Regions from separate parts of the Arthrobacter sp. Y3224198 genome, predicted to be linked through region 1. Evidence: riboswitches for the same ligand, from Rfam matches in the RefSeq annotation. Region 1 holds a riboswitch; the other holds the start of a gene.

The links. Region 1 has a riboswitch for cyclic di-AMP ahead of AC5RUF_RS09775 (NlpC/P60 family protein). Riboswitches for the same ligand answer to the same signal wherever they lie in the genome.
Region 2: another riboswitch for cyclic di-AMP. It lies ahead of AC5RUF_RS07705 (LysM peptidoglycan-binding domain-containing protein); the one in region 1 lies ahead of AC5RUF_RS09775 (NlpC/P60 family protein).

The regions. Positions count from the first base shown of each region.
Region 1 covers NZ_JBNHFG010000014.1:24,844-40,113, forward strand. Annotated here, with positions in the region: gene AC5RUF_RS09720 (hypothetical protein) at 1-697, opposite strand, end outside; gene AC5RUF_RS09725 (DUF6507 family protein) at 694-1,173, opposite strand; gene AC5RUF_RS09730 (DNA repair helicase XPB) at 1,294-2,940, opposite strand; gene AC5RUF_RS09735 (helicase-associated domain-containing protein) at 2,933-5,380, opposite strand; gene AC5RUF_RS09740 (hypothetical protein) at 5,438-5,725, opposite strand; gene AC5RUF_RS09745 (cold-shock protein) at 5,943-6,326, shown strand; gene AC5RUF_RS09750 (DUF3027 domain-containing protein) at 6,348-6,920, shown strand; gene AC5RUF_RS09755 (MFS transporter) at 6,974-8,254, shown strand; gene serC (phosphoserine transaminase) at 8,300-9,427, opposite strand; gene AC5RUF_RS09765 (iron-dependent transcriptional repressor DtxR) at 9,640-10,344, shown strand; cyclic di-AMP (ydaO/yuaA leader) riboswitch at 10,435-10,628, shown strand; gene AC5RUF_RS09770 (M23 family metallopeptidase) at 10,755-11,405, shown strand; cyclic di-AMP (ydaO/yuaA leader) riboswitch at 11,531-11,689, shown strand; gene AC5RUF_RS09775 (NlpC/P60 family protein) at 11,693-12,457, shown strand; gene AC5RUF_RS09780 (NlpC/P60 family protein) at 12,484-13,266, shown strand; gene AC5RUF_RS09785 (HNH endonuclease) at 13,526-14,026, shown strand; gene mobA (molybdenum cofactor guanylyltransferase) at 14,026-14,637, shown strand; gene AC5RUF_RS09795 (DUF6457 domain-containing protein) at 14,674-14,958, shown strand; gene AC5RUF_RS09800 (molybdopterin molybdotransferase MoeA) at 14,955-15,270, shown strand, end outside.
Region 2 covers NZ_JBNHFG010000010.1:45,659-60,928, forward strand. Annotated here, with positions in the region: gene kdpB (potassium-transporting ATPase subunit KdpB) at 1-549, shown strand, start outside; gene kdpC (K(+)-transporting ATPase subunit C) at 599-1,195, shown strand; gene AC5RUF_RS07695 (DUF4118 domain-containing protein) at 1,199-3,724, shown strand; gene AC5RUF_RS07700 (response regulator) at 3,721-4,395, shown strand; gene AC5RUF_RS07705 (LysM peptidoglycan-binding domain-containing protein) at 4,486-5,364, opposite strand; cyclic di-AMP (ydaO/yuaA leader) riboswitch at 5,371-5,520, opposite strand; gene AC5RUF_RS07710 (MFS transporter) at 5,951-7,171, shown strand; gene ligD (non-homologous end-joining DNA ligase) at 7,254-8,276, shown strand; gene AC5RUF_RS07720 (ABC transporter ATP-binding protein) at 8,273-8,998, opposite strand; gene AC5RUF_RS07725 (FtsX-like permease family protein) at 9,038-10,126, opposite strand; gene AC5RUF_RS07730 (sensor histidine kinase) at 10,306-11,619, shown strand; gene AC5RUF_RS07735 (response regulator) at 11,616-12,263, shown strand; gene AC5RUF_RS07740 (sulfurtransferase TusA family protein) at 12,260-12,487, opposite strand; gene AC5RUF_RS07745 (YeeE/YedE family protein) at 12,535-13,587, opposite strand; partial or broken gene AC5RUF_RS07750 (glycosyltransferase family 2 protein) at 13,810-14,349, shown strand; gene AC5RUF_RS07755 (alpha/beta fold hydrolase) at 14,587-15,270, opposite strand, start outside.

The sequences.
Region 1 (15,270 bases):
CGAGTATCGAAGCCATGACGCTGCCCGGCGGGTAATAAGTGTGGGGGCGGCGATTGATGCGGAGGGTGACGGACCCGTCGAGGTTCATGCTGCGCCTGTTGGATCCCGGATCGAGGGCAACCCGGATCAGCCGGGGGCCCGGGTTCGAGTGGATTGAAAGCAGCCCGTTGGACAGCACACCGCTGCCCACGGCCGCATAGGGTGAGGTTGTGCTCCCCGGGAGTTCCCAGAACGACAGGTGCAGGCCGGCAATCGCTGCCGCGCAGACGTCTTCGGCTGCCTGGAGCTCAGCTGCGACGGCCCATGTCTCACGGGCAAGGCGGGCTTCTTCCGCCTCCGCGGCGGCAAGGCCGTCCTCGTCCTCCTGATCCGGCACATGGGAAGCGTGGGCGCCCATGGCCGCCACGAGGGCGTCGTACCGCGGACGGAGCGCGTCAACGGCGTCGGCGAAGGTATTCAGGGCGTCCCGGATGGCTCCGGTGACCTCCGCCGTTGCGTCGGTGAACGTTGCGGCCTTGGCCATGGCGCCGTGGACGATGTCCTGTTCGGGGGCCTGGTAACTGTCCCGCAGCCCAGCCCAGGTTGACACCAGGTCCTGGCCATGGCTTTTCGCGCGGTTTCCGGACTCCGCCACCCGTGCAGCGTCGCCGCGGATGGCACCTGTGTCCGGCAGCACCGGCAGGTTGCCCGCGCTCACTGAAGTGCTCCGGCAGGGGCGTCGGTGTCATCATGGCTGGTTGAGGGGGATTCGCCCGCCGACCGGTTGGCGTTTCCGGCCATCTCTTCATCGCCGCTCACATAATGATTAACCGCATCGCCGGTTGAATTGCAGGCATTGCCCGCACGAACGGTGCCGCTGTTTATCAGCCCGGACAAATAGTCCTCGTAGCATTCGGTCATCGCCGAAAGGATGGCGGGGCTGTTTGTTGATCCGGCCGCCGAACTGACCGCATTCTGGAGGGTTGTCTCCTCTGCTTGCAGGTCATCGACCGTGACCCGTGCCTTTTCTATAACGCCGCGGACGACCTCGACTTGGATATCCCAGCCGTTTATCGGCATTTTTCCCCCTGGATGATGGAACGGTTTACGGTTCCGAGCACTGGAGCAAATGTAGCGAATCTCCAGCCGAATTTCATCCAAAAAGGAAAGGCGGCCATGGGTAGAACTACCCATGGCCGGGGGCAGTACTTCTTTCCACCATTACCGTGGAACTTCTTTTTGGCCTCGCGCTTATTGATCCGGTCCAGGACCGGGTTGCCGCCCGGCATCACTACGGCTCGTCCCCTGACGGACCTAGACCGGCTTTTCGATATCCGCGGCGTCCAGGATGGAATAGGCATAACCCTGCTCGGCCAGGAAGCGCTGCCGCTTGGCGGCAAAGTCCTGGTCCAGGGTGTCCCGCGCCACCACTGTGTAGAAGTGCGCAGCCTTGCCGTCCGCCTTGGGCCGCAGCAGCCGGCCCAGCCGCTGCGCTTCCTCCTGCCGTGAGCCGAAGGAACCGGACACCTGGATGGCCACGGAGGCCTCCGGCAGGTCAATGGAAAAGTTAGCCACCTTGGACACCACCAGGGTATTCAGGGCGCCTTCCCGGAATTCGCTGAACAGCCGCTGGCGTTCCTTCACCGGGGTGTCGCCCTTGATCACCGGAGCGTCCAACCGCTCGGCCAGTTCGTCCAGCTGGTCCAGGTACTGCCCGATCACCAGGGTCTGCTCGCCGGTATGCCGCTTGACCAGCTGCTCGACGACGCCGGTCTTGGTCTCGGACGTAGAGCACAGCCGGTACTTGTCCCCGTCTTCGGCCATGGCGTACGCCACCCGCTCATCGCGGGGCAGGTCCACCCGGACCTCGATGCATTCGGCCGGGGCAATGTAGCCCTGCGCCTCGATGTCCTTCCACGGGGCGTCGTAGCGCTTGGGCCCGATCAGGGAGAAGACCTCGCCCTCGCGGCCGTCCTCACGGACCAGAGTGGCGGTCAGCCCGAGCCGGCGGCGTGCCTGCAGATCCGCCGTCATGCGGAAGATGGGTGCCGGCAGCAGGTGCACCTCGTCGTAAATGATCAGGCCCCAGTCATTGGCGTCCAGCAGTTCCAGATGGGGGTACAGGCCGCCGCGCTTGAGCGTCAGGACCTGGTAGGTGGCGATGGTGACCGGCCGGATTTCCTTGACCGCCCCGGAGTATTCGCCGATCTCGTCCTCGGTCAGGGAAGTGCGCTTGAGCAGCTCATCCTTCCACTGCCGGGCGGAGACGGTGTTCGTGACCAGGATCAGTGTGGTGGTGGAACTGGTGGCCATGGCTGCCGCACCCACCAGGGTTTTCCCGGCGCCGCAGGGCAGCACCACCACGCCGGAACCGCCGGCCCAGAAGTTCTCGGTGGCCAGCTTCTGGTAGGGCCGCAGGGACCAGCCGTCTTCATCCAGCATGATGGGGTGCGGGGTACCGTCCACGTAGCCGGCCAGGTCCTCGGCCGGCCAGCCGAGCTTCAGCAGCAGCTGCTTGAGCTGCCCGCGCATGGCGGACTGCACCACCACGGTCTCGCCGTCGATCCTCGGGCCCAGCAGCGGCTGGATCTTCTTGGCGTGCATTACCTCTTCGAGCACCGGGTAGTCATTGGTGCGCAGCACCAAGCCGTGCTGGGGATCCTTTTCCAGCCGCAGCCGGCCGTACCGGGACATGGTTTCTTCGATGTCGATCAGCAGCGAGTGCGGCACCGGGAACCGGGAGTAGGTGAGCAGCGTGTTCAGTACCTGCTCCGCGTCGAGCCCGGCGGCCCGGGCGTTCCAGAGTCCCAGCGGGGTCAGCCGGTAGCTGTGGATGTGCTCGGGCGCCCGTTCCAGTTCGGCGAAGGCGGCAATGGCATGCCGGGCTTCGGTTGCCTGCTCGTGGTCGACCTCCAGGAGAATCGTCTTATCGCTCTGGACAATCAACGGTCCGTCAACCATGCGCCGGGCTACCCTCCACTATTTCCACATCCATAATCCGATGTACTGACACTGTACGTTCCACGTCATGGCGCGGATCGTAGACCCGGACCCTGCCGTCATTAACCGATAGGGGAACGAAAATCTCCTGCCGCTGATTCCCCTGGCTGTCCACCACGCCCATCCGCACCGAGCTTTTGGTCCGGATGGCCTTGCGCAGGGTCTCCAGGCTGACCAGGGATTCGCTTTCCCCGCCGGCGTGCAGGGGCGGGCCTTCACCGCGCAGGGCGGCCAGTTGGCGTTCCATGTCCTCTTCCGTAAGCTCCCACGGGTTCAGGCGGGTCTTGGACGAGGAGGGGGCGGCTACCGGAACCATCCGGTGGGACCCGACCGGTTTGCGGGCCGGACCTTCCAATGCCGGCGGGTACCCCAGGTCCCGGAGTGCGGAGGTCAGCTCCTTGGCGGGGACGTTGGCGGCTACAACCGTGGGGGCCAGCCGCACCAATCCGAGGGAAGCGGTGCGCGGATCGGCAAGCAGGGCGTTCAGGCCAACCTCGTCGTCACTGCGCAGATAGGAACCTGCGGCACCCACCCGCAGCCGGCCGTACCGGGCAGCGGTGTCTTCGACCAAGTAACGCAGCGGCTGGGGCACCTCGGTAGCCGAATGCTGACGCAGGAACGCCAGGATGCCGTCGGCATCGTGCCCCTCGTCGAGCGCCCGCCGGATGGAATCCGTCGAGAACCGGTAGATGGTTGCCGGGCCCTGCCCCTCGGGGGTGGAGAGCAGCGCCAGTTCCCGCGCGACGTCGGGCTCCAGGTAGCCGGGTGCCACCGCGGTGAGGTCGGCCTGAAGCAGGAAGGAATTCAACGGCGCAGGCAACGCCTCATGAAGCAGCTTCGTGGCGCCGGCATAGTCCCCGGCCGCCACGGCAGACCCCAGCTCAGTCAGGGCACCGGAACCCAGCAGGCCCAGTTGCGCCGCTTCCTTGAGGATGCCCGGGACCAGCCGGGCAAAACGCCGCTGCAGCCGTGGCTGGTGCCAGGTGAGCGCACTGATGAGGTCTTCGGTGTCAAAGGCGCCTACCGTTTCCGAATTGCCGGGGTTTGCTGCGGTTCCCGGCGTCCCCGTTTCCTCTCCGGGCTCGGAGAGCTGGGCCAGCATTTCCAGGGCGCGACGCCGTACCACGGGGGCATCCGGGCGGGACACTTCGGCAGCCAGGGCGTTCACGGCTCCGCCGGCAGGCAGCGGCGCGCCCACCAGGGACGGTGCGCGGTCCGCATCCAGCCACGCTTCCACCAGCCGCCGCCACTGGGCTTCCCGGGTCTCGTTGAGCCAGGACCCCTCCGAGGCGCCCCACCGTGACGTGGCCGCGTCCAATGTCAGCAGGCCGGCGATGGCCGCCAGTTCCAGCAGCCATGAGGTGGTGGCGCCGTCGAGCCGCAGGGATTCGGACAAGCGGCGAACTTCGCGGACGCCCACGCCGCCGGAGCGCAGGGTGCCGATCGGATTCTCCGCTGCGAGGGCCAGCAGTTCCGTCACCAGGCGCAGCGTCTCGGCCACCGCACCGAAAGCCGCATTGTCCCGGAGGATTCGGGTAACGCTGCGGGGCTTGGGCCGGGGCGCCTCCAGCTGGAAATCGGACACAATGACGTGCCCGCGCGAGGCCTGGCCCACCGGGCGGGGGAGTTCAACGTGCAACGCATCCAAGGGAACCAAAAGTCCACGGGCCACCAGCCACTCCACCGGCGTGGGGGAAGGATTGTCCAGCACTGCGCGACCGAGGGCGGCCTTCTTGGGGATCGTGCCCACCGGTGAGTACTTGAAGCGCCGCAGCAGCTCGGTGGTCTGCGGGGGAGCCGTGGCCATCAGGGCGGCCCAGCCGGCCGGATCAGAGACCAGATGGTGCAGGGAGTGTGCCGCGGTGGACGGGGTGTCGGCTTTCTCCACCGGCAGTCCGGTGCTGCGCAGCCCCTCCGCGATGCCCACCAGGCGCTGTCCGAATTCCGGATGCTGGGCGGCAAGCGTGGAATAGGGCCGGCCCAAACCTGCAGGGTAGGCGCCCAGGGCCTCGCCCAGGACGGACACCGGCAGATAGAACCGCCGGGCCGCATCCGCCTTTGGCGCTCCGGGGTGCGGTGTGGCCCGCCGGAGCAGCGCCAGGGAATGCAGATGGCCCAGGATGGCGTCCAAGGACTTGATGGTCGAGCCGGCGATGGCGGCCTTCAGCCACGAGGCAGTGGTGCTGAGGTGTGAATCCTCGTTGGTGGTGAGGTCGACTGCTTCGAGGACCTGCAGTTCCGGAGCCGTCAGTTTCTCGAGGATCCGCTGCACGCTGACCCGGGTGGAGGCCCGGGCTGCCAGTGCCTGGAAATCCGGGACCGGCGGAAGCACCAGGTCGGGCCGGGCCGCGAGCAATTCACGCAGCTGGTCGTCACTGCGTGCGGCTAAATCCTCTGCCAAAGCTCGAATCGCGGACATCAAAACCACGTTACCTGAGTGGGGAGAAAAACGGACCGATCAGCTCCTGCGCCTGCGCCTGATCCCGTTGATGACTGAGGCCGCCATGAGCAGGAACGCGAGGGGCAGGGCGAAGTAGGCTGCGCCCACCAGCCACGGGGCCACGGCCTGGCCCTGCAGGGCGAGGATCAGGACCGCCGCCAGGGTCCCGAGCCCGAATACGGCGAGCACACCGGCAACTGCGGCCAGGAGGCGGGCAGGCCGACCGGCGTTCTCCGGACGGCGCGGGGTCTGTTCGGGCGGAACTGCGGCTGGGGGCCGGACGGCGTCCGGCGGGGTTTTATCCATGGTGATTAACGCTAACAGCGGAAATCGGCCGGACAAAGGGGCGGGCTTGGAGCCCCGTTGGCTGGTCGGGATATTCTAAAGGGAACAGACTTCCCCGTAGTATCTCAGAGGTACGGGGCGCCTTGATGGGCAACGCGGGTCCTGCAATGGCCCTGGAACGGTCATGGAACAAGGCAGGTGTCCTGCCGCAAACGGAACTAAGAGCGAGGTAACCGAAGTGCCTATCGGCAAGGTCAAGTGGTTCGACACTGGTAAGGGTTTTGGTTTTCTGGCCACGGATGATGGGCAGGAAGTCTTCCTCCATGCCTCGGCCCTGCCTGCCGGCGTCAGCGAGGTCAAGCCCGGCACCCGGATGGAATTCGGCGTGGCGGACGGACGCCGCGGCCCGCAGGCCCTTTCCGCCCGCATCCTCGAGGCCCCGCCGTCGGTAGCGAAGGCCACCCGCAAGGACGCCGAGGACATGGCCGTGATCACGGAAGACCTGATCAAACTGCTCGATGGCATTTCCAACGGACTGCGCCGGGGGCGTTACCCGGAAAAGAAGCACGCTGCCAAGGTGGCCGCCGTGCTGCGCGCCGTTGCCGATGATTTGGATATATAAGGTTCGTGTACTGAATTGACGATGACACCGGTATCTCCTTCTCCTGATTCTCCCGCCGAATCCGCTCCGGCGCGCAAACGTGCGCCGCGCCGTCCGGGCAAGCCGGACGCCGTGCTCGCCGCCGCAGTGGCGGAAGCGCGTGCCGGTCTGCTCGAGGTTGCCTCCCCGAACGAGATCGGGGATTACGTGGGTGCCGCGGCCGACGCCGAGCGGCTGGTGACACACCGCTTCACCTCGCTGCGGCCCGGCTACCGGGGCTGGCACTGGTACGCCACCGTTGCCAGGGTGCCGCGGAGCAAAAAGGTCACTGTCAGCGAGGTAGGCCTGCTGCCCTCTCAGGATGCACTCCTGGCTCCGGAGTGGGTGCCCTGGTCCGAGCGGCTGCGGCCGGAGGACATTGCTGCCGAGCAGGAACAGCAGGCGCTGGAGCAGGCTGCGCGCGAACAAGCCGCGCAGCACGCCTCCGGGGATATCGGTGAGGAACAGCCGGAGCAGGATCAGCGGGAGCACGAACAGCCCGACGGCGGGTCGCAGGACGGCGGGCAGCAGCCCGGTGCTTCCTCCGAGACGACGGATGCGCAGGAGGACGAATAATCCGTGACGGCTGCGGCAACAGGTTCATCAATCCCTGAGGGAGCGCTGAGCTGATGTTCCGTTCCCTTCACTTCTTCAACTACCGGATCTGGTTTTTCGGTGCGCTGGTTTCCAACATCGGCACCTGGATGCAGCGCACGGCGCAGGACTGGCTGGTCTATGACATCCTTACCGACCAGGACGCCGCCGCCATGGGCATTGTCATGGCCCTGCAACTGGGCCCCCAACTGCTGCTGGCGCCCTGGTCCGGGCTGATTGCGGATACCTATAACCGGCGCAAGGTTCTGCTGGCGACGCAGGTCAGCATGGGCGGACTGGGCCTGGCGCTCGGTCTGCTGGTTCTCTCCGGGCATGCAGAGCTGTGGCATGTGTACGCGTTCGCGCTGGCCCTGGGCGTGGTGTCCGCCGTGGACGGACCGGCCCGCCAGGCCTTTGTATCCGAGGTGGTTCCCGAACGGGACCTGCCCAACGCCGTCGCGCTGAACAGTGCCTCCTTTAACGGGGCACGGATGGTGGGCCCCGCCGTCGCCGGCCTGCTTACGGTGGCTATCGGCCCGGGTCTGGTGTTTGTCGCCAACGCCCTGACCTTCGGCGCCATGGTGCTCGCGCTGCTGAAGATGCGCGCCGGGGAGCTGCGCACCCTGCCCAAGGCGCCGCCCGGCAAGGGCCGCATCCGCGCAGGACTCGCTTATGTGCGGCACCGGCCGGACCTGATCATGGTGATGCTGGCGATCTTCATTGTCGGAACGTTCGGCATGAATTTCGCCATCTACATAGCGGCGATGGCACGTACCGAGTTCGGGCGGGATGCCGGCATCTTCGGACTCCTCAACTCCGTGATGGCCATCGGCTCCGTCGCCGGTGCCTTGCTGTCGGCGCGGCGGGACCGCCCGCGCCTCCGCTTTGTCTTCGGTGCGGCGGGAGCTTTCGGGATCGCCTGCATCCTCTCCGCTGCCGCACCCGGCCTTGTCCTCTTCGCACTGTCGCTGATCCCCGTGGGCCTCTTTGCCCTCACCCTGATGACCAGCGCCAATGCCTACGTGCAGACCACCACCATCCCGGTCATGCGCGGCCGGGTGATGGCCCTGTACTTCGCCATCTTTATGGGCGGCACGCCGCTGGGCGCACCCATAGTCGGCTGGGTGTCCAATGCGTTCGGCCCGCGGTGGAGCCTGGGGGTGGCCGCCGCATCCGGCCTGGCGGCCGCCGCTATCGGGTTCATCTGGGCGTGGCGTACCTATGGGATGCGCTTCCACTATGACCGCAGCCTGCCCCGCCGGCTGAGCATGACCACCGACGCCCCGGAAAAGCAGCAGGACCCGGACACTGCCTAGTGTCCGGGCCCTGCCGGGGCCGTTACTGAATGCGCCGTTGGAGGATCAGGAATTGGCAATCACATAATCGATGCACGCCAGCAACGCGCTCACGTCGTCGGGATCAATGGCAACAAACGTGGCAATACGCAGCTGGTTGCGGCCGAGCTTGCGGTACGGCTCCACATCCACCACGCCGTTGGCGCGCAGGGTCTTGGCAATCGCCCCTGCGTCGATGCCCTCAGCGAAGTCGATGGTGGCAATGACGTTCGAGCGGTCCTCAGCCCGTGCCACGAACGGGGTGGCGACGGCTGATTTCTCCGCCCAGGAGTAGATCCGTCCGGCCGACTCCGCGGTACGACCGGCCGCGAACGCCAGTCCGCCGTTGGCATTCAGCCACTCGATCTGGGCGTTCAGCGTGACCAGCGTGGACAACGACGGCGTGTTGTAGGTCTGGTTCAGCCGGGAGTTGTCGATTGCGGTCTGCAGGTTAAGGAAGTCCGGGATCCAGCGGTCCCCGGCGTTGATCCGCGCCGCCCGTTCCAAGGCTGCGGGGGAGAACATGGCCAGCCACAGGCCGCCGTCGGAAGCGAAGTTCTTCTGCGGGGCGAAGTAATAGACATCCGACTGGGACACATCCACGTCCAGGCCGCCCGCGGCGGAAGTGGCATCAATGAGTACAAGGGAACCGGGATCGGCTCCTTCCACGCGCCGCACCGGGGCGGCTACGCCCGTGGAGGTCTCGTTCTGCGGCCAGGCGTAGACATCGACGCCGGCTTCCGCGGCGGGCTCCGGACGGGTGCCCGGTTCGGCCTTGATGATGCTCGACGCCGAGAGGAACGGGGCCTTGTTGGTCGCTGCCGCGAACTTTGAGCCGAATTCGCCGAAGGAAAGGTGCTGTGCCTTTTTCTCCACCAACCCGAAGGCCGCGACATCCCAGAACGCGGTTGATCCGCCCACGCCCAGCACCACTTCATAGCCCTCGGGTGCGGAGAACAGGTCCGCGAGTCCCTGGCGCACACTGCCCACCAGGTTCCGCACGGGGGCCTGCCGGTGGGAGGTGCCCAGGAGGGTGGCTCCTGCGGCGGCAAGCGCCGCCATCTGTTCGGGGCGGACCTTGGACGGACCGGCACCAAAGCGGCCGTCCTTCGGAAGGAGTTCAGCGGGAATCTTCAGTGCGGCGGAATCGCCCATTATGTGTCGCTCCAAGCGTGTCGAAAGGTAAGCGCAGATACCCTTTCATTCTGCCGCAAGGCCGCTTGGCGCACGATTTATGACCGGCGACACTGCTGCCTGTGCCGGGCATCCCGCAATTTACCGGCAGTCCCGCGGGTAGGCTAACGTGTTGGCGTATACCCGGGCAGCACGCGTTGCCCTCCTCCCTTCGGTACTAGGAGCGGCCCGTCATGACGGATCTCATTGACACGACTGAGATGTATCTCAGGACCATCCTGGAACTGGAAGAAGAAAACATCGTGGCCCTGAGGGCCAGGATTGCCGAGCGGCTGAGGCACTCCGGACCCACCGTCTCCCAGACCATCGGCCGCATGGAACGCGACGGACTGGTAGTAGTTGCCGGAACCCGCCGGTTGGAGCTGACGGAACTTGGCCGCCGCCGGGCCACCGAAGTGATGCGCAAGCACCGGCTCGCGGAGCGCCTCCTCTCGGACGTCATCGGCCTGGACTGGGCCTATGTCCATGACGAGGCCTGCCGCTGGGAGCACGTGATGAGCGAGCGGGTGGAACGGCGGCTGTATGAGCTGCTGGGGCATCCCACCGAATCTCCCTACGGCAACCCGATTCCGGGGTTGGAAGGCATTGGCGGAGTAGCTGCCCCGGCAGAGGTCTTCCACGCAGGCGTGAATGACCTGGTCTCGGCGGTGGCGGAAGCCATCCCCGGAGCCAAACTGAAGCTCGTGCGGCTGGCGGAACCCATCCAGGTGGAGCCGGAACTACTCTCCCAACTCGACGAAGCGGGGCTGCGGCCGGGCGCAGAGATCACGGCAGAAGTAGTGGGCGGCTATATCTCCGTCCGGGTTCCCGGCATTGAAGGGGCACTGGAACTGCCCGCCGAAGTGGCGGCACACGTCTTTGTCTCACACGCCGGGTAACGGAATGGTCACTTTTGCGCGGTTTACCCTATAGTAAGTTGCGACGCTGAAACACCATCGTTATCCGGTCCGTCCGCCGAGCCCTGCCAGCAGACCGGAGCACCAACTCATCAGGCAGGGGCGGAGGACCCATTTTCCGGCAGTGCAACTGCCTTGGGGTGAAGTCTTCCGGAAGCCAACGGCCCGACGCCCATAGAAGCGCGTTCGGCCGGCGGTACGCCGAAGGCCGAGTTTCTCTACTCGAATCCGACAGCTAACTTCGCAGGCGATCCAAGAGAGGGAAACACTTGTCGAAGCATGCTGCTTCGGGGCGGCGCCGTGCTGCTGCTCCTGCTGCTCCCGCTGCTCCCGCGCGCCGGCGCAGCTCCCAGCCTTCCGGGCGAAGGCGGGTTGAAACCAAAAACATCTCCATGGGTGGCGCCGCACAGAAGGTCGCCATCACAGCGGCCACCTCGGGGCTCATCCTCACCGCAGCGCTGCCCACATCGGCAGCAGCCGATGATCCGGTCCAGCTCCCGACGACGGCTGCCGACGCGCCGGTATCCGCGGATGCCAATGCCAATATCGGTTTTGCCCGCGCCGGCATCAGCAGCAAATATGATCCGGATGCCAAGCTGGCCTCGGTCACCGTGGCCTCCGGATCCCACACTGTTCCCGCGGCTGCCAAGGGCACGCTGTCCACGCCCCTGGATGAAGGGCTCGTGAAGACCTCCGGGTTCGGGCACCGGGTCAGCCCGATCACAGGGCAGGCCGGCGAAATGCATAACGGCCAGGACTTTGCAGCTGCCTGCGGCACGGCGGTGAACGCGGCGGCCTCCGGCACGGTGGTATCCGCCGGCTGGCACCCCTACGGCGGCGGCAACCGCGTGGTCATTGACCACGGCAACGGGGTGCAGACCACGTACAACCACCTCTCAGCGATCTCCGTGTCCGCAGGCACCGAAATCAAGCGCGGACACCTCGTGGGCGCCAGCGGCACCACGGGTGCTTCCACCGGCTGCCACCTGCATTTTGAGGTCATGGTTAACGGGGAAGTTGTTGACCCGTTGGACTGGTTGTAACCGCTCTAATACCGTTTCGTGATCGGAACGTGACATAGCGCAAATGTTGCTGTACGCTCGTCCTCGTGCCTGATTCGCCAACGATCAGGCACCTTCGAACAGATCGCCTAGCTCTGCCACTGTTTGAAGTCCGTTCGCAGAATCGCATGGCAGAGGCGGGGGAACCAATTTCGGGTTTCGCAAGAAGCCCTTGGGGTTAAGTTGCACAAGGCCATAGGCCGGGCAACCGGGTGACTCCCATCCGAATCCGACAGCTCACCTCGTAGGCAATTGGGAGAGGCAAACCTGTGTCATCACACGCTCACGGCCGCCGTCGCGCTGCCACCGTTCAGACCAACCCGATCACTGCACTTTCCAAGGCAGTCAGCAGCAACGCAGGCATGGTGGGCCGTCAGGCCGCCGTCGTTGTCGCAGCATCCGGCCTCGTGCTGGCTGCAGGACTCCCTGCACAGGCAGCGTCCGTCAGCACGGACCGCCAGGCGCTTGAATCCACCCCGTTGAACGTTGTTGCCGGAGACGTCAAGGCTCCCGCAGACGCAACCTTCGCCCTCGACCTGGAAGCTCCCAGCTCCATCTCGGGCGCCGACTACCGCGCACAGGTTGCAGCCGAAGAAGCCGCCGCTCAGGCCGCACAGGAGCAGCAGGCAGCCGCACAGCGCGCCGCAGCTTCCCGCGTAGCCGCCGCACCGGCCGTCGGTGTGCAGACCGCCTCTTCCGCTCCCGCCGCCAGCGCCGTTGCCCCGGGCAACGTTGCCGCCGGCCTCGTAGCCTCCGCTTACAGCCAGATCGGCGTGGCCCAGGACTGCACCGCCATGGTCGAAAAGGCTCTCCGCTCCGTCGGCAAGTCGGTGGGTGACCTGGCTCCCAGCCAGTTCTTCCAGTTCGGCACCGTAGTCGGCAGCCCGGCCCCGGGTGACCTCGTCATCAACGGCGGCCACGTGGCCATCTACGTCGGCAACGGCCAGGTCATCAGCGGCGGTCTGAACGGTGCGAACACCGGCCTGCACAGCCTCTCCGACCTGGGCGGCGTCAGCTTCGTCCGCGTCAACTAAGCACGGAAATCGAGACGCGGAGAATCATGACCTCGACAGTTGAGCGCGCCCGTCACCGGGCGCCGGTTGAACGCACCACCACGCTGAACGCACTTGCCGGTGCCGTGAGCGCCAACGCCGGAACCGTGGGCCGCCAGGCTGCAGTTATTGCGGCTGCCTCCGGTCTGGTCCTCACCACCGGTGTGGCTGCCAACGCCTCCGGCACGGAGCCCCTGCGCGATGTCCAGACCAGCACGCTGGACCTGGCTTCGCTCAAGACCGTGCAGGTCCCCGGCGATGTCTCCATCTCCTTCGAACGCGAAGATATTGCCGGCGCAACTGCGGCTCCCGTTGCCGAAGCCGTGGAAACCGCGGTCCAGGCACAGGACGCGGCAGTTGCCGGTTCGCAGGGCGCACGTACGGCATCGCCCGCAGCTCCGGCTGCCGGTGTTGTTACCACTGCCTCTTCCACCCCGGCGCCCGGGCAGGGCATCCCTTCCGGGGTTGCTTCCACCATTGCCGCTGCAGCTTACGCACAGCTGGGCGTCCAGCAGGACTGCACCATGCTGGTTACCAACGCCCTGGCTGCGGCAGGCATCAACCACCACGGATGGCCTGCGAGCTACCTGTCCCTTGGACGGACGGTCAGTGCAGCCGAGGCCATGCCGGGTGACCTGATCTACTACGCCAACGGCGGCATGGGCCTGGCCCACATCGCGGTGTACGTAGGCGGCGGCCAGGCTGTACACGGCGGCTTCAACGGCAACAGCACCGTTGTGGCTCCGGCGGAGCTGGGCTCCGGCGGCGTCTACATCCGTGTAGGCGGCTAGCAGCTAAGCAACAGGCACCTGAGCAGCACAGCCAAGAAACAACCCGGAAGGCTCCCCATTGGTGGGAGCCTTCCGGCTTTAATACCGGGGACGGGGCGAGGCAACCCGGAACCAGCACCCGGTCCGGCGCGGGTTTTGAGCCGGGAAATGGCCAAGAATGCAATCCCGTCATACTCTTGCATAGACAATCCGATGTGCCGCACGCGTGCCGGTGTCTAGTACTCACTGACTCGTGGGCGGCCTACGAAGAGGTATGTGCATGCGCACTCTCGTTCTGAATGCTGGATATGAACCGCTGGCCGTGATTACCTTCCGACGCGCGCTGGTGCTGGTACTGAGCGGGAAGGCGAGCGTGGTGGCGGAAAGCGGCGAGCCGGTAGTGGGGCCCACCGAAATCCTTCCCAGGCCCTCCGTCATCCTGCTCCACCGTTACGTCCGGGTACCGTACCGGGAAGGCACCGTGGCCACCCGCCGGGGCGTACTGCGCCGGGACAACCATGAATGTGCCTACTGCGGAAAGGCAGCCGCCACGGTGGACCACGTCATCCCGCGCTCCCGCGGGGGAGATGACAGCTGGGAGAATCTGGTGGCCTGCTGCCTGCGCTGCAACAACACCAAAGGGGACCGGACCCTGGCCCAGCTTGGCTGGCAGTTGCGTATTTCCCCCAAGGCCCCGCGGGGAGCCCGCTGGCAGATCCGTGAACTTGAACGCCCGTCCCCGCAATGGGATCCCTTCCTGCAGAACGACACAGCCGCCTGATGCCTGCAATAACCCACAACGCCGTAATACTGGCCGGTGGCCGCTCGGCCCGGCTGGGCGGCCGGCCGAAGGCGCTGCTGCTGGCCGGGGGCGCCACCCTGCTGGAAACGACCCTGGCGGCCGCGGACGGAGCCCAGCATATTGTCGTCGCCGGTCTTCCCGGGCTCCGGCCGCTGTTGGACGGTTTCCCCGGTAACCCCCTGCTGGTAAGGGAAGAACCCGCGTTCGGAGGCCCCGCCGCCGCCGTCGCCGCCGGGCTGGCCGCGTTGCCCGGGCGCAGCGACTGGACCCTGGTCCTGGCCTGCGACATGCCCGGCGTCAGGGCCGCGGTGCAGGCCCTCCTGACGGCCGCCGGCGATGGAGCTGGCGACAGCCTCCTGGCCCTGGACAGCAGCGGGCGCAGCCAGCCGCTGGCGGGGCTGTACCGCACCGCGGACCTACACGCCGCCGTCGCCGGCCATGCCCCCAACGGCCTGACCAACATGTCCATGAAGGCGCTGCTTGCTAGGGTGCAATGGAGGGGTGTTGTTGTTCCCCCAATGAGTACAGCCGATGTTGACACCTGGGACGACGCACAGAATCTGGGTGTGAGCGCCGGAGACCAACCGTAGGCCCCGCGGGCGCCACGGCGAAGCGAAGGAGCACAAATGGCAAGCCAGCAGGAACTACTCGAGGCGTGGAGCGGCAGGCTGCTCAAGGCGCTTGAGCTCGAGGGAACACCCGTGGACGTGTCAGCAGTCCTGGACCTGGCCGCTGCCGCTGCCCACAGCGTGGTGCGTCCGGCTGCTCCGCTGACTACTTATATTGCCGGGTACGCCGCGGGGATGGCGGCCGGAAGCGGTCAGGCATCCGACGCCGTGGCCATGCGCTCTGCTATGGCGGTGGCCGTCAGCGAGTGCCGGTCCGCAGCCGAAGCAGGAGGTGCCGAATGAGTGAACAGGCCGTTCCCGTAATCCTGCCGGCCCAGCCCAATGCTTCCTGGGCACAGGCCAGGCATGCCGCGTACGCCGCGGCCCGTCCGCTGCCCTATGAAACCGTTCCGCTGGACGAAGCACTGGGTCGGATCCTCGCGCTGGAGACCACGGCGCTCCAGCCGGTGCCGCATTATGCCTCGGCCGCCATGGACGGCTGGGCGGTTGCCGGGCCGGGACCGTGGACGGTCATCACCCACCAGGAACCGGAAGTGGAACGTTGGCAGATCCACCGGGAGTCCGGACGCCGGGCCCTGCAGCCGGGAGAAGCAG
Region 2 (15,270 bases), on a different contig from region 1:
GCCCTGATCCGCCGGGAACAGGAGGGCGGGCACCTGGTGGCGATGACGGGCGACGGCACCAATGACGCTCCCGCGCTGGCCCAGGCCGACGTCGGGGTGGCCATGAACACCGGAACCTCGGCGGCCAAGGAAGCCGGGAACATGGTGGACCTGGACTCCGATCCCACCAAGCTGATCGACATTGTGGGCATCGGCAAGCAGCTGCTCATTACCCGCGGGGCGCTGACCACATTCTCGATTGCCAACGACATTGCCAAGTATTTCGCGATCATCCCGGCCATGTTTGTGGGAGTGTTCCCCGGACTGGCCGCGCTGAACGTGATGCAGCTGCATTCGCCGGCCTCGGCCATCCTGTCCGCGGTAATCTTCAACGCCCTGGTGATTGTGGCGCTGATTCCGCTGGCGCTGCGCGGCGTGAAGTACCGGGCCGCCGGATCCTCCGCCGTCCTGACCCGCAACCTGCTGATCTACGGCGTGGGCGGGGTGGTGGCGCCGTTTATCGGCATCAAGCTCATTGACCTGCTGGTCAGCCTGCTGCCCGGTTTCTGAGCGGCCCCGGTCCCATGATCACCATCCATCACTGTTTGAGGAGTTCTGAATGAATCCCGTCCGCAGCAGCATGCGCCAGCTCGGCACCGCCGTGCGTGCCCTGGCCGTGCTCACCCTTGTCCTGGGCCTGGCCTACCCGTTCGCCCTGGCGGCCGCAGGTGCCGTGGCCCTTCCCGGCCGCAGCAACGGCTCGCCGGTGGAGGCCGGCGGCGAGGTTGCCGGGTCCCGCCTCATTGGGCAGTCCTTCACGGACGCCGACGGCGCGGCCCTGCCCGAATGGTTCCAGTCCCGACCGTCTGCGGCGGGGGACGGGTACGACGGCGGTTCCTCCGGCGGCTCCAACCTGGGCCCGCTGAGCGAGGACCTGGCCGACGCCGTCGCCGAACGCCGTGCCGCGGTGGCCGCGCTGGAAGGGGCGGCTCCCGGGGATGTTCCCGCGGATGCCGTTACCGCCTCCGGGTCCGGACTGGATCCGCATATCAGCCCCGAATACGCGCAGCTGCAGGTGCCGCGGGTGGCGCAGGCGCGGGGGCTGGCGGAGGAGGAGGTGCGGGACCTGGTCGGCCGGGCCACCGAGTCCACAGGGTTCCGGCCCGCAGTGAACGTGTTGCTTTTGAACATTTCACTGGCGGAGCTGGACACTTAGTCCATGACGCGGGGACAACTGAGGGTATTTCTGGGGGCGGCGCCCGGCGTGGGCAAGACCTACGCGATGCTCGAGGAGGGGCGCCGCCTCCGCGGGGAGGGCCGCGACGTGGTGGTCGGACTGGTGGAAACCCACGGGCGGGCCGGCACCGCGGCGATGGCCGAGGGGCTGGAAACCGTACCGCGGATCAGCATGCCGCACCGCGGCCTGATGCTGCAGGAAATGGACCTCGGCGCCCTGTTGGAGCGCCGGCCGGAGTACGCGCTGGTGGATGAACTGGCGCACACCAACGCCCCGGGGCTGCGGCACCAGAAGCGCTGGCAGGACGTTCGGGCACTGCTCGAGGCCGGGATCAACGTCCTGTCCACGGTGAACATCCAGCACATCGATTCCCTTAATGACGTCATTGAACAGATCACCGGGACCCTGCAGGCGGAAACCGTGCCGGATGAGGTGCTGCGCGGCGCGGACCAGGTGGAGCTGGTGGACCTGGCGCCGCAGTCCCTGCGCGGGCGGCTGGCGGAAGGGTGCATTTACCCGTCCGAGCGGGTGGATGCCGCGCTGTCCAACTACTTCCGGCTTGGCAACCTCACGGCACTGCGCGAACTGGCCCTGCTGTGGCTGGCCGACGAGGTGGATTCCGCCCTGAACCGGTACCGCGCCGAGCAGGGCATCAGCCGCAAATGGGAGGCCAGGGAACGGGTGGTGGTTGCCCTGACCGGCGGGCCCGAGGGGCACACCCTGCTGCGCCGCGGTGCCCGGATTGCCGCCCGGTCCGCCGGCGGGAAGCTGCTGGCAGTGCATGTGTCCGGAAACGACGGACTGCGCGGACCGAATCCGGGGGAGCTGGCCGCCCAGCGGGCCCTGGTCGAGAAACTGGGCGGCAGCTTCCACCAAGTGGTGGGCAACGACATTCCGCAGGCCTTGGTGGACTTCGCCCGCGGCGTCAATGCCACCCAGCTGGTGATCGGTGTCAGCCGCCGGCCCCGGCTGGCGGCCCTGCTGTCCGGGCCCGGAATCGGCGCCACCGTGATCCGTGAGTCCGGGGACATTGACGTGCACATTGTGTCGCACTCGGCCGCGGCCCGGACCCTGGTGCTGCCGCAGTTCGGCAGTGCCCTCTCGGTGCGGCGGCGCGCGCTGGGGTTCGCCTTTGCCCTGGTGGGCGGTCCGCTGCTGACGGCGGCCCTCGTGGCGGCCCGAAGCAGCGAAACCATCACCGGGGATGTGCTGAGCTACCAGCTGCTGGTGATCCTGGTGGCGCTGGTCGGCGGCATCTGGCCGGCCCTGTTTGCGGCGCTGCTCTCGGGACTGACCCTGGACTACTTTTTCATCTCACCGCTGTACACCGTCACGGTGGCCACGCCGTCGCACATCCTGGCGCTGGCACTGTACGTGGTCAACGCCCTGCTGGTCAGCTACGTGGTGGATGCGGCAGCACGGCGTGCCCGTACTGCCCGCCGCTCGGCATCCGAGTCGGAGCTGCTGGCTTCCGTCGCCGGCAGCGTGCTGCGCGGCGAGGATGCCCTGGCCGCCCTCGTCGGCCGGACCCGCGAGGCGTTCAACCTCGGCGCAGCGCGGCTGCGGGCCGACGGCGGCACCCTGTACAGCGACGGCGACTGGCCGGCCGGGGCGGTAGGCGAGTCGCCGGCATTCACCCGTCTGCAGCTGGGGGAGCGCGGCTTCCTGGAGTTGTGGGGCCGCGAGCTGGCGGCCTCGGACCGGCGGTTGCTGGCGGTGATCACCGCCCAGCTGGAAGCCGCCCTTGAACACCGCGAGCTGACGGAAACGGCACGGGGTCTCGGGTCCCTGGCCGAAGCGGACAAGGTGCGTACCGCGTTGCTGGCCGCCGTGGGGCATGACCTGCGCCGTCCGCTGACGGCCGCCACCGCGGCCGTCACGGGGCTGCGGGCCACCGATGTGCAATGGTCCGAACAGGACCGCAGCGAACTGCTGGCCACCGCGGAGGAATCCCTGGCCTCGCTCTCGTCCCTGGTAACGAGCCTGCTGGATGTCAGCCGGCTCCAGGCGGGAGTAGTGGGGGTCGCGTTGGAGCCGCTGGATGTGGCCGATGCAGTGCTCCCCGCACTGGAGGAGCTGGAGCTGGGGCCGGCCGAAGTGGAGTTGGAGATTCCCTCCGTCCAGCGCACCGTGATGGCTGACCCGGTGCTGCTGCAGCGGGTCCTGGTCAATCTGCTGGCCAACGCGGTGCGGTTCAGCCCCGCCGGCAGCCGGGCGGTGCTGGCGGTGAGCGAATTTGCCGGCCGGGTGGAGGTCCGGGTCATAGACTCAGGCCCCGGAGTGCCCGAACAACGGCGGGGCGAGATCTTCGTCCCGTTCCAGCGGCTGGGGGATACGGATAATGCAACCGGGCTGGGCCTTGGCCTGGCGCTGGCCAAGGGATTTACGGAAGGCATGGGCGGAACACTGGAAACCGAAGACACACCCGGCGGCGGACTGACCATGGTCCTCTCGCTGCCGGCAGCGGCCCGAAGCTCGGTGCCGGATACGGCGGCGGTGGCGGGATGAGGATCCTGATTGCGGACGACGACGTCCAGATCCTCCGTGCCCTGCGCATCACCCTGGGCGCCTACGGCTATGACGTGGTCACCGCCGAAAGCGGCAGCACGGCCATCCGCAAGGCAGTGGACACCCACCCCGATCTCCTGGTCCTGGACCTGGGCATGCCGGGACTGAGCGGCATGGATGTCATCGAAGCGGTGCGGGGCTGGAGCAGCGTGCCCATCCTGGTGGTTTCAGGCCGGGCGGACCCGGCGGACAAGGTGCGGGCCTTGGACCTGGGGGCGGACGACTACGTCACCAAGCCCTTCTCCACCGAGGAGTTGCTGGCACGGATCCGTGCCCTGTCCCGGCGGTCGCCGGCGGCCGCCGGACCCAGTGAGATCAGCTTCGGTGCCGTCCGCGTGGACCTGGCTGCACGCCGCATCGCCCGGACCGATGACGGAACGGACATCCGGCTGACACCCACCGAATGGCGTTTCCTCTCCGAGCTGCTGGCCCATCCCGGAATGCTCGTCACGCAGCAGACGCTGCTGAACAATGTCTGGGGGCCGGGTACCACGGACGCCGGCTATCTTCGCCTGTACATCGGGCAGCTGCGCCGCAAGCTGGAAACCGATCCGGCCAGTCCTGCCCATCTGCTGACCGAACACGGGATGGGCTACCGGTTTGTGCCCTGATGCTTAAACCGCAATGCATCCGCCCTCTTTGAGGAACGGATGCATTGCGGGTCAGCCGGCGGTGCCGGCCGTGCGTTGGGCCCGGGAGCCTTATGCGCGGTAGAACACGGGGCCGGAGCCGACGTTCACGGACTGGACAACGGTCTGGTTGCCGTTCCAACCGCTGTGGATGGCTTCGCCGTTGCCGACGTAGATGGCAATGTGGGCCAGGCCCATGCCGCCGTCGGCGTAGTAGACCATGTCGCCGGGCTCCGGAGTGGAGACCTGGGTGCCGTAGGCAGCCAGCTGGGCCGGAGCGAGATCGCCGACAGAGTGGCCGGCGGCGCGCAGTGCCTGCTCCACCAGGACGGTGCAGTCCTGGGCTGCGCCCAGCTGGGCGTAAGCCGAGGCCAGCATGATGGCATTGGTGCCGCCCACGGCGGCAGCGGGAGCCGGGGTCACCGAGGTGGCCTGGGTGCTGATGACGCCGGTGTTGGCTGCGGCAGCCGGAGCGGCGTAGCTTTCGGTGGCGTAGGAAACAGCGGTGTAGTCGATGGCGGCCGGAGCAGCTTCGCCGGAGACGGTGATGACGTCACCGGGGTAGATGACCGAGGCCAGGGACAGTCCGTTCAGCGCCAGGACGCTGTCCAGGCCGACGCCGTAGGCAGCGGCAATCTGGCCCAGGGTGTCGCCGGACTGGACTGTGTGGGTGGACGCAGCAGCTGCGGGTGCAGCAACGGGAGCCACAGCCGCCGGGGCGGCAGCAGGGGCAGGAGCCGGAGCAGCGGTCTGGGCGGGGGTGTAGTTGTCGTTGGCAACTACACCGGCGGAGGCCGGGCCGGCCATGCCGAGCATCAGGCCGGAACCGGCAGCTACAACGGCGGCGGTGCTGCCGATGGTGCGGCCGCGGCCTGCGGCGGTCTGTGAGATGGTGGACCAAACGCCGGTGGTCTCGGCGCGGTGACGTGCACGGGTCTTGTTGAATGACATGTGTATATAACCTCTCCCGATACCTGCGAGGTGAGCTGTCGGATGCGGATGGGAGTCACCCGGCCACCGGACTGAATCCGGATGGCTTAACCCCAAGGATTCGTGGAACCCGTAATTGGTTCCCCCGCCCCTGCCGTGGTGTTGCGTTCTGTGGACCCCGGACCAGCGGCAGAGCTAGGTAACAAGCCCGGGGCGCCGCATCAAGGAAAGCGGCATGCCCACTACGCTACAAGATGGTTACGGTTGGATAACCATTCTGTGATCGGGTTCTCTTCGGCGTGTGAGTGGCGCCGCAATGTGCTAACAACATCGGTTGATTCCAGCCCCCTTGATGCCCATCAGTCCCACCTTTAACCCGTCCTGGCCCGGCATTTGCTCCTTGCCGCGCCGCCGCCTGCGCGAGCCTGTGATACTGCCGTGACTGCTGGTGCTGGACTGTCTCGACTGACTGCGCTGCGCAAATGTGGCCTTCGTCCCACTTCCCCCGCACTGTCCGATGTCCGCTTTGTCCGGGCGTAAGGTAGTTAGGCTGCCTTTCAATCTGGCGGCGGATTCCTCGGGGGTCAATACGGAGACAGGAGAAAGAATGGCTGGCAGCGGTCAGAAATTATGGACCAAGGGATTTGTGCTGGCGATAGTCACTAATCTTTTCCTTTCAATGGTGTTCTACCTGTTGATGACCACAATGGCGCTTTATGCCGTCGAGCGGTTCAACGCGTCGGACAGTGCCGGCGGGTTTGCCTCCGGTTCCTTTGTGATCGGTGCCCTGGTGGCCCGCGTCTTTGCCGGGAAGTTCCTGGATTTCGTAGGCCGGCGGCGGCTGCTGATCATCAGCCTTGCAGTGTTTGTGGTGGCCGCCGTGCTGTACATCCCGGCCGGAAACCTGGCCCTCCTGCTGACCGTGCGGATAGTCCACGGAGCTGCTTTCGGCGCGGCCAGCACCAGCCTTTCCGCCTCCGTTATGGGGCTGATCCCGGTTAACCGGCGCGGCGAAGGCACCGGCTATTTCGGTATCTCGACCACCCTCGCCACGGCCGCCGGCCCGTTCCTTGCCGTGCTGCTGGTGGACTCGGTGAGCTACCGCGCCCTGTTCCTGGTCACCGCCGGCTGCGCCGCCGTCGCGCTCCTCCTGTCCCTCGTGCTGCGCCTGCCCGAGCGGACACCGACACCCGAAGAGCAGCAGAACAAATGGCGGATGCACCTGACGGACATCATTGACCCGAGTGCGCTGCCGATTGCCTCGGTGATGTTCATTGCCGGAGCCGCCTATGCCGGCATCCTGTCCTTCCTGAATTCCTACGCCCAGTCCGAAGACCTCGTGCTCGGAGCCAGCTTCTTCTTTATGGTCTACGCCGTGGTCGTCCTGGTCTCCCGGCTCTTTGTGGGCCGCATTCAGGACCGGCACGGAGACAACGCCGTGGTCTACCCGACTCTGGTGTCCTTCGCGGCGGGCCTTGCCCTGCTGGCCTACGCCCCCAATGACACGGTGCTGGCCCTGGCCGGGGTGTTCGTGGGCTTCGGGTTCGGCGCCCTGATGCCCTGTGCGCAGGCCATTGCCGTGACCATGGCACCGCCCCACCGGATCGGCCTGGCAACCTCCACCTTCTTCATCCTGATGGACGCGGGCGTGGGCCTGGGCCCGCTGCTGCTCGGCATGCTCCTGCCGGCAGCCGGATTCCACGGCATGTACTGGGTGTTGGCCGCCGTGCTGCTGGCATCCACCGTGCTGTACTACTTTGTCCACGGACGCAAGCAGATCCGGCCCGGCACCCCCGTGGATCCGAAGCTGGGCGTTCCGGCCGCCTGAGCCGGGGGCGGGTTGCTCCAATCCCTCCCGGGCAGCAGGTAACCTCGTGGATCACAGGTCTCCACTAAAGAGGGGAAGCACCATGGCACGTGAGGAAACCACCCTGACCGTTCCCGGCCCGCATGGGGACCGCCAGGTCCGCATCTCGAGCCCCGGAAGGGTGCTCTGGCCAAAACCGGGCATCACGAAACTGGATCTGGCCCGCTACCTCTCAGAGGTGGGCCAGGCCTTCATCCACGCCAACGGCGGCCGTCCGGTCTCATTGGAACGGTTTCCCGAGGGCATCGACGGAGAGGTCTTCTTCTCGAAAAACCCGCCGCGCGGCATGCCGGACTGGATGCGCGGCGTCACGGTGAAGTACCCCAGTGCCCGCTCCCACCCGCAAGTGGTGCTGGATGAACCGGCCGCCGCCGTCTGGGCCGTACAGATGAACACCCTGGTATTCCATCCCTGGCCCTCGCGGGCGGACAACACGGACAACCCTGACCAGTTGCGCATCGACCTGGATCCGCAGCCGGGAACCGGGTTTGCCGACGCCGTGCGGCCGGCCCGCGAACTGCGCTCCATCCTCGCGGAGGCCGGACTGGAGGCGTTCATCAAGACTTCAGGCAACCGCGGCATCCACCTGTTCGCTCCCATCCGCCCCGAACATGAGTTCCTGGACGTGCGCCATGCCGTCATAGCCGCCGCACGTGAGGTGGAGCGCCGGATGCCGGAACAGGTGACCACCGCGTGGTGGAAGGAAGAGCGCGGCTCCCGCGTTTTCGTCGACTTCAACCAGGCCAACCGGGACCGGACCATGGCGGGGGCCTACAGCCCCCGGGCACTGCCGGATGCACCCGTTTCCACCCCGGTCACCTGGGAGGAACTGGACAAGGTGCAGCCGGCCGACTTCACGATTGCCACCGTCCCCGAGCGGCTGCGCACCGTGGGCGATCCGTGGGCGGACATGTACCGGAATCCCGGCAGCATCGACGTCCTGCTGGGCTGGTGGGAGCGGGACCTCTCCAACGGCCTGGGGGAGCTGCCTTTCCCCCCGGACTACCCCAAGATGCCGGGGGAACCGCCCCGCGTCCAGCCCAGCCGTGCCCGGCGGAAGGACTAGGACACCGGAGCCTTGAGCCGGCCGTCCTGCATGGTGGCCACGGCGTCGGTCAGCGGCACGAAGTCCGTATCGTGGGTGACCATCAGCGTGCCGAGGTTGAATTCCCGGGTCACGTCCACAAGCAGGCGGACAATTTGCCCGGAACGCCCGTGGTCCAGGGCCGCAGTCGGCTCATCCACCAGCAGCAGCGAGGGATCGCCCATCAGGGCGCGGGCAATGTTGACGCGCTGGCGCTGCCCGCCGGAGAGCTGGTGCGGGCGTTTGCCGGCGGCGTCCTGCAGTCCCACGAGTTCCAGGAGTCCGCGTGCACGGACTTCGGATTGCTTGGTCCTGCCCCGCATCCGGTCCGTAATCACCAGTTGTTCCACGGCTGTGAGCGACGGGAGCAGATTCGGCTGCTGGAAGACGATCCCCAGGTTGGTGCGCCGGAGGGCGGTGCAGCCGGCGTCGTCCAGGTCATTGGTCCGTATCCCGGCTACCCTCACGGTTCCCGACCCCGGACGGATCAGCGTGGCCGCGACAGCCAGCAGGGAGGACTTCCCGGAACCCGAGGGGCCGGTCAGGGAGACAATGCGCCCGCGCGGGATAGCCACACTGACATTGTCGAGCGCTTTCAAGGTGCCGGCGCCGTCCGGGTACTCCAGCGTGACGCCGTCCAGCTCCAGCGCGCAGCCCGCAGCGGGGCGATTGCCGGACGGGGTGGTGTCGGTCAGGTTGTGCATATGGTGTTCCTTCCGTGGATCCGGTGTTCGGAGAATGGCCTAGTTGCCGCCGAGGGCGGCCAGGGGATCGACCTTGATGACCCGGCGGACTGCGGCGGCAGCGCCGGCCAGGCCCAGCAGGATGATGCCCAGGACCGGAAATACAGCCGTGGCAGCCGACAGGACGAACGGGGCTGCCTGGCCCGCCGCCCAGCCGGCCAGCACGGCAAGTACGCCGCCGACGGCGGCCCCGGCCGCCACGATGATGCCCGCCTGCGCAAGGGCGTCACGCAACAGGTAGCCGGAACTGGATCCCAATGCCTTCAGGACGGCAATGTCGCGGGTGCGCTGAATGGTCCACACCGCCAGGAAAGCCACGATGACCAGGGCAGAGATCCCGTAGAGGAATGCCTGCATCAGGAGCAGGGAGCCGTTTTCCGAGGTGTATGCGCCCAGCCCGCTGAAGGAGCTGCGGACGCCGGCCGACACGGTGCCGGCAGCGTCATCGGCACGGCCTGCGGCGTCATCGGATACGGAGGCGGCGATCACGGTGGCGACGGGTACCTGGCCGGGACCGGCGTCAGCGGTGTGGGCGGCCTGCTGCCAGGTTGCCAGGGAGGTCCAGACCACGGGGGTGTGGCTGTAGAAGGTCTCCTCGACCACGGCCGCGACCTTCAGGGACCGGCCGGCCAGAGAGGCAGTATCGCCGGCGGAAACCCCCAGCGACTCTGCCGTTTCGGTGCCGATAAGGATCTGGCCGTCGGGCACCGGTTGCGGTGGCAGGGCGCTGCCCGGTTCGACGCCGAACACGGCAGCATTCGCACTCGCGCTGCCCATGATCCGGGTTTGAGTGATCCCGACGGCTTCGGCCTTATCGACCCCGGGTGTCTCCCGCCAGTTGGAGAGCTGCTCCTGCGTCACGGTGGATTCGGTGTAGGAAACCTTTGCATCGGTGCCGGGAGGAGCGCCAAAGGCAATCGTGGTGATGCCGGCCTCGGAAAACCCCTTGATGGCCGCGGTGTTCTGGTTTCCCAGTCCCGCAGTCAGGCCGGACAAAAGGACCAGCAGCAGGGTAATAAGGGCGACAACAGTGCCCATCAGGGCAAACCGTCCTTTGGCGAAACGGATGTCACGAAGTGCCAGATACACGGACAGCTTCCTTTCGGTCGGACCGCCGCAGCGGGTCGGATCTGCTTACCCTTCAACCCTCCGGCAGTGCCGCAGGGAATCCATCGGATGCCCGGATGGTCCCGACGGGCCGTGCGGTTGGTGCGGCGGTCAACCGTTTGGTGGATGCTGCAGCGGCAGGACCGACCTAGGCTGGAAAGATGAGTGCGCCGGATGCAGACCAGGTGGGTTTCGAGGGCACCGGCACGGCCGCGGGTGACACGGTGCTGCGGGTCCTCCGGGTGTGCCTGCACGTTGCCTTCGCCGGCCTGCTGGGCCTGGCCGTGGTGCAGCTGGCCTTTGACCGTCCCGGATTACCGCGCTTCTTCACGGCCTGCACGGTCGCTTCCGCGCTGGCGGTGATCTATCTGGTGGGAACGGTGGCGGAGCAACGCTCCGCCCGGATCGGGACCGGTGCAGAGCTGGAACGCTACGGCCCGTACTGGCTGGCGGCCGTCACGCTGTTGTGGCTGGGGCTGATGTTCCTGAGCGCGGACTTTTCCTGGCTGGCATTTCCGCTGTTCTTCCTTGACCTTCATTTGCTGCGGACACGGCCGGCGCTGGCGGCGGTTGCCGCCATGACCGCTGCCGTGGTCCTGGCGCAATGGGCACACAGCGGCCGCTTCAGCCTGGCCGGTTTGCTTGGCCCGGTACTGGGGGCGCTTTTTGCCGTGGTGATGGGGTTCGCCTATGCGGCGCTGCACGAGGAGAGTGTCAACCAGCGGCGCGCCCTCGCGGAACTGCGCCGCACACGCGGCGAGCTCGCTGCGGCCCAGCACAATGCAGGTGTCCTGGCAGAACGGGAACGGCTGGCCCGCGAAATCCACGACACCCTGGCGCAGGGATTCTCCAGCATTGTGCTTATGTCCCGTGCAGCCGCTGCCGCGCTGGATACAGGGCAGGATTCCCTGGCGCGGGAGCGGATCGAGGCGGTCAGGGAGACGGCATCCGGCGGGCTGGCCGAGGCACGGCGGTTTGTCCGCGGACTGGCGGTGCGTGAAGGCTCGGCGGGGTCGCTGGTGGCCGGGCTGGAACGTCTTTGTGCCGATGTCTCCCGGCAGGGAGGTTCCGGCGGGGACCGGTTGGAATGCACCCTCCGGGTGGACGGGGAGCCCGCCGGACTGGACGCCGTCCGGGAGACGGCACTCCTTCGCGCGGCGCAGGCTTCCCTGGCCAACGTACTCTCGCATTCGGGTGCCCGGCACGCGGTCCTGACGTTGAACTTTTCCCCGGACGCGGTGACGTTGGATGTCTTTGATGACGGAGCGGGGTTTGACCCTTCGGCCCTGCCGGAAGCACCGCGTCCGGACGGAAGCGGCTTCGGCCTGTTGTCCCTGCGCCGGCGGGCCGCGGAGCTGGGCGGAACCCTGACGGTTGAGTCGTTACCGGGAGAAGGGACTGCTGTTGCCCTCCGGCTGCCGCTTTCCGGGACGGGCACACCGGATGCTCCTGCGGAGCAGGAGGCCGGCGCGTGAACGGCGGGACTGTCCGCGTGCTGCTCGTTGATGACCACCCGGTGGTACGTGCCGGGCTGCGGGCCATGCTCGAGGGCTTTAAGGGCGTCGAAGTGGTTGCGGAGGCGCAGGACGGGGGAACCGCCGTGGCTGAAGTCCGCAAACAGGCTGCCCTGGGAACGCCGCTGGACCTGGTCCTGATGGATCTGCAGATGGGCCCGGGAATGGACGGGGTCGCGGCGACCCGCAGTATCGCGGACGGCCACGGCCCACCGGTGCTGATCCTGACCACGTACGATACGGATGCGGACATCCTGGCGGCTATCGACGCCGGCGCGGCCGGCTATATGCTCAAGGACGCCCACCCGGAGGAGATCCGGCAGGCTGTGGCAGCCGCCGCTGACGGGCGGACCGCCCTGGCCCCGCAGGTGGCCGCCCGGCTGATGGGGCGGCTGCGGAGCCCGGCCCCGGTGCTCAGCGGCCGGGAGCTCGAACTGCTCGAACTGCTGGCTACCGGCCTCGGGAACCGGGCGATTGCCCGGAAACTGTTCATTTCAGAGGCCACGGTCAAAACCCATCTGGTGCACATCTACGAAAAGCTTGGTGTGGACAACCGGACGGCGGCCATTGCCGAGGCGCAGCGGCGGAGGATCCTGCGGACCTAGGCCTTCTGCACCGTGATGGACCATTCGGCCGGGCCGGTCTTGGCGAAGTCCGTCACCGGATAACCGCTTTCCGCAGCCCAGCGGGGGATGGCGTCCGTCGCCTGCGTGCAGTCGAAGTGGATGACGAGTTCATCTCCGGCCGTCATGGTCGTCATGGCCTCCTTGGCCTCGACGAGGGGGAAGGGGCAGACTGATCCGTTGGTTTCAAGAGTGATGCGGGCCATTGGGAGGCTCCTTTTCGCGGTATGAGGGTCGATGTGGGGGGGCGGTACTACACGCCGGCAGGGACGCGGGCGGGCTGGGGGGACTTCCGGCGGTTGGTGATGGTCAGTCTGGCGGCCAGTCCGGTACCCAGCACCATAAAGGCCAGGGCGGTCCAGCCCTGGAAGCTGAACTGTGCCGTCTGGACCATGGCGTTGCCGATGGTGCAGCCGCCGGCCAGTGCCGCGCCGATCCCCATCAGGGCACCGCCGCCCAGGCTCTTGACGGCGGTGGCGGCGTCGGGCATGCGGACGCGGAACTCGCCGCTGCCCTTGGCAGCGATGTAGGACCCCAGCAGGATCCCGATCATCAGGAACACGCCCCAGTCCACCAGCTCCGGATCACCGGTGACCAGATAGCCCACCAGCTTGGACGAGGGGGTGGTGATGCCCAGTCCGTCCTCCCTTCCGGTGGCCCAGCTCAAGGGCCAGGCCGCAATGGCGATCAGGCCGATGACTACGGCAGTGGCAAAGGCGTTCCAGGGTTTTTCGAACAGCAGGTGCGCCAGCCCGGTCTTTGCTGCCGGCAGCGCGGCGAGGGGAAGCCGGGGCTTGTTCAGGTGGTGCCGGACGGCCAGCCCGACGCCGGCCACCAGCAAGGCGACAAACAGCCACGGGGAGACGCCCAGGACGGAATGGAAATTGCTCTGCTCCACCGTTACGGAGCGCATGGCCGTGTTGAAGCCCGCCAACGGTCCGGTCTTCATGACAGCTGCGAAAAGTGCGTACGCAATAAGCGCCAGCCAGCTGCCCACCAGTCCCTCTCCGGCCCGGTAGTACGTACCGGTGGCGCAGCCGCCGGCCAGCACAATGGCGAAGCCGAAAACGAAGCCGCCGACGACGGTGGCCAGCCAGGGGAACGGGGAGGCAGCGAGGGTGATGACCCCGGCGGCGTCGAGGGCAAAAACGCCCACGCTCTGCACCGCCACCACCACCAGAAAGGCGGTCAGCCATCGGGTGTTGCGGGTGACCCAGACATCCCGGAACGCCCCGGTGACGCAGAACCGCCCCCGTTGCATAACAAAACCGAGGGCCAGCCCGACGAACAGGCCTGAAATAAGCATTGCAACTGCTCCTAGCAAAGGGTGTCCTGCGGCGCTTACCCGCCGCAGTCCATCCACGCTAGGTTCTGCCTGACGCCGGGCCAAGGAATGTGGCCCGCGATGACCGCGGGTTAAGCCCGATGACGTGCGGCTGGACGCAAGGCGGCGGAAGAATCGACCAAACCCGGGCCGCGCAGGATCAGCCCGGTTCCGCCGTCGGTCCTGCGATGTCAGAGTGGTGCAATGCCAACCATCTCGGTGGTGATCCCCTCCCGGAACGACGCCGCGATGCTGGCGGTCTGCCTCCATGCGCTCTCGCGGCAGACACGGATGCCGGATGAGGTCCTGGTGGTGGACAACGCCAGTACGGATCAAACCGCGGAGGTGTGCCGGGCTGCCGGCGTCCGGCGGATCGTCGAGCCGGACGTGGGGGTGGCCGCGGCAACCTTCCGGGGGTTCGACGAAGCACAGGGGGAGTGGTTCGCCCGGCTCGACGCCGACTCGGTGCCGCCGCCGGATTGGCTGGCCCGGCTGGAGGCAGCCCTGCTGGATGCCGGCGAGGACACCGCGGTCACCGGGCCGGGCGATTTCTACGGGTCGGTGCCGCTGATCCGGTGGATCGCGGAAAACCTCTACATAGGCGGGTACAGGTGGTCCATGCGGCTGCTGATGGGGCATCCGCCGCTTTTCGGCTCCAATTTCGGCTTCCACCGCAGCATGTGGGAGCGGGTGCGGGACCGGGTGCACCGCTCCGCGCCGCCCGTCCATGACGATTTGGACCTGGCTTACCAGCTGAAGCCGGGAATGAACGTCCGCTGGGACAGGACCTTGCGGGTGGGCGTCTCCTCCCGCCCGCTGCGCACGTGGGGAGACCTCGGACGCCGGGTTGCGATGGCCTATGTGACCTTCTCGGTGGACTTTGCCCAGGAGCCGCCGCTGCGCCGTCGTCGGAAGCGGGCGGCGCGTTCCCGGGCGGGGCACCGCCACGCCCCGCGTGGCCGGGGCAGTGCCGGCGGATGCCTAGTCCGGCGGCCCGTACATGCGCAGCAGATCGCGCGTGAGCTGGTGGGGCGCTTCCTCGGACGGGCTGTGCCCGCTGCCGTAGGAAGCAAAGGAGGCGCCGATGCTGGCGGCGAACTCGCGGTGCAGCCGCAGCGGCCAGACATCGTGTTCACCCGCGGCAACGAACTTCGGCAGGGTGGCAGCCCCGAGGGCGGCGCGCAGATCGGGGGCATGCCGCATCAGGCCCACCATGTCCCGGACGGAGTCCCTTCGGGTGAGGGTGAACCGGTGGTTGACCAGCTTCATCCGCCCGGCGCTGGCGCGGATGAAATTGCGCCGCACGCCCCAGACAATCAGGTCGGCGCTGATCCGGTCGCTGACCAGGGGGGCCAGCCAGCCGATGCGGCTGACGCTGCGGAAACTCTGCCCGCCGCGCGGCGGGCAGCCGAGCAGGGCGATGCTGCGGAAGAGTTCGGGCCGTCGCAGAACCGCAAGCTGGACCACGACGCCGGCAAATGAGTACCCCACCACGTGCGCCGGTCCGTGGGCTTCGAGTACCGCAAGCAGATCGTCTATGAACAGGCCGTAGTCGTACCGGCTGCGCGGCGGGTCCAGGTTCTCCGGTCCGGCGCCGGCGGACTCATACTGGCCGGCGAGGTCAAAGCTGGCGGCGAAATAGCCGGCCTCCGCCAGGATCGGAAG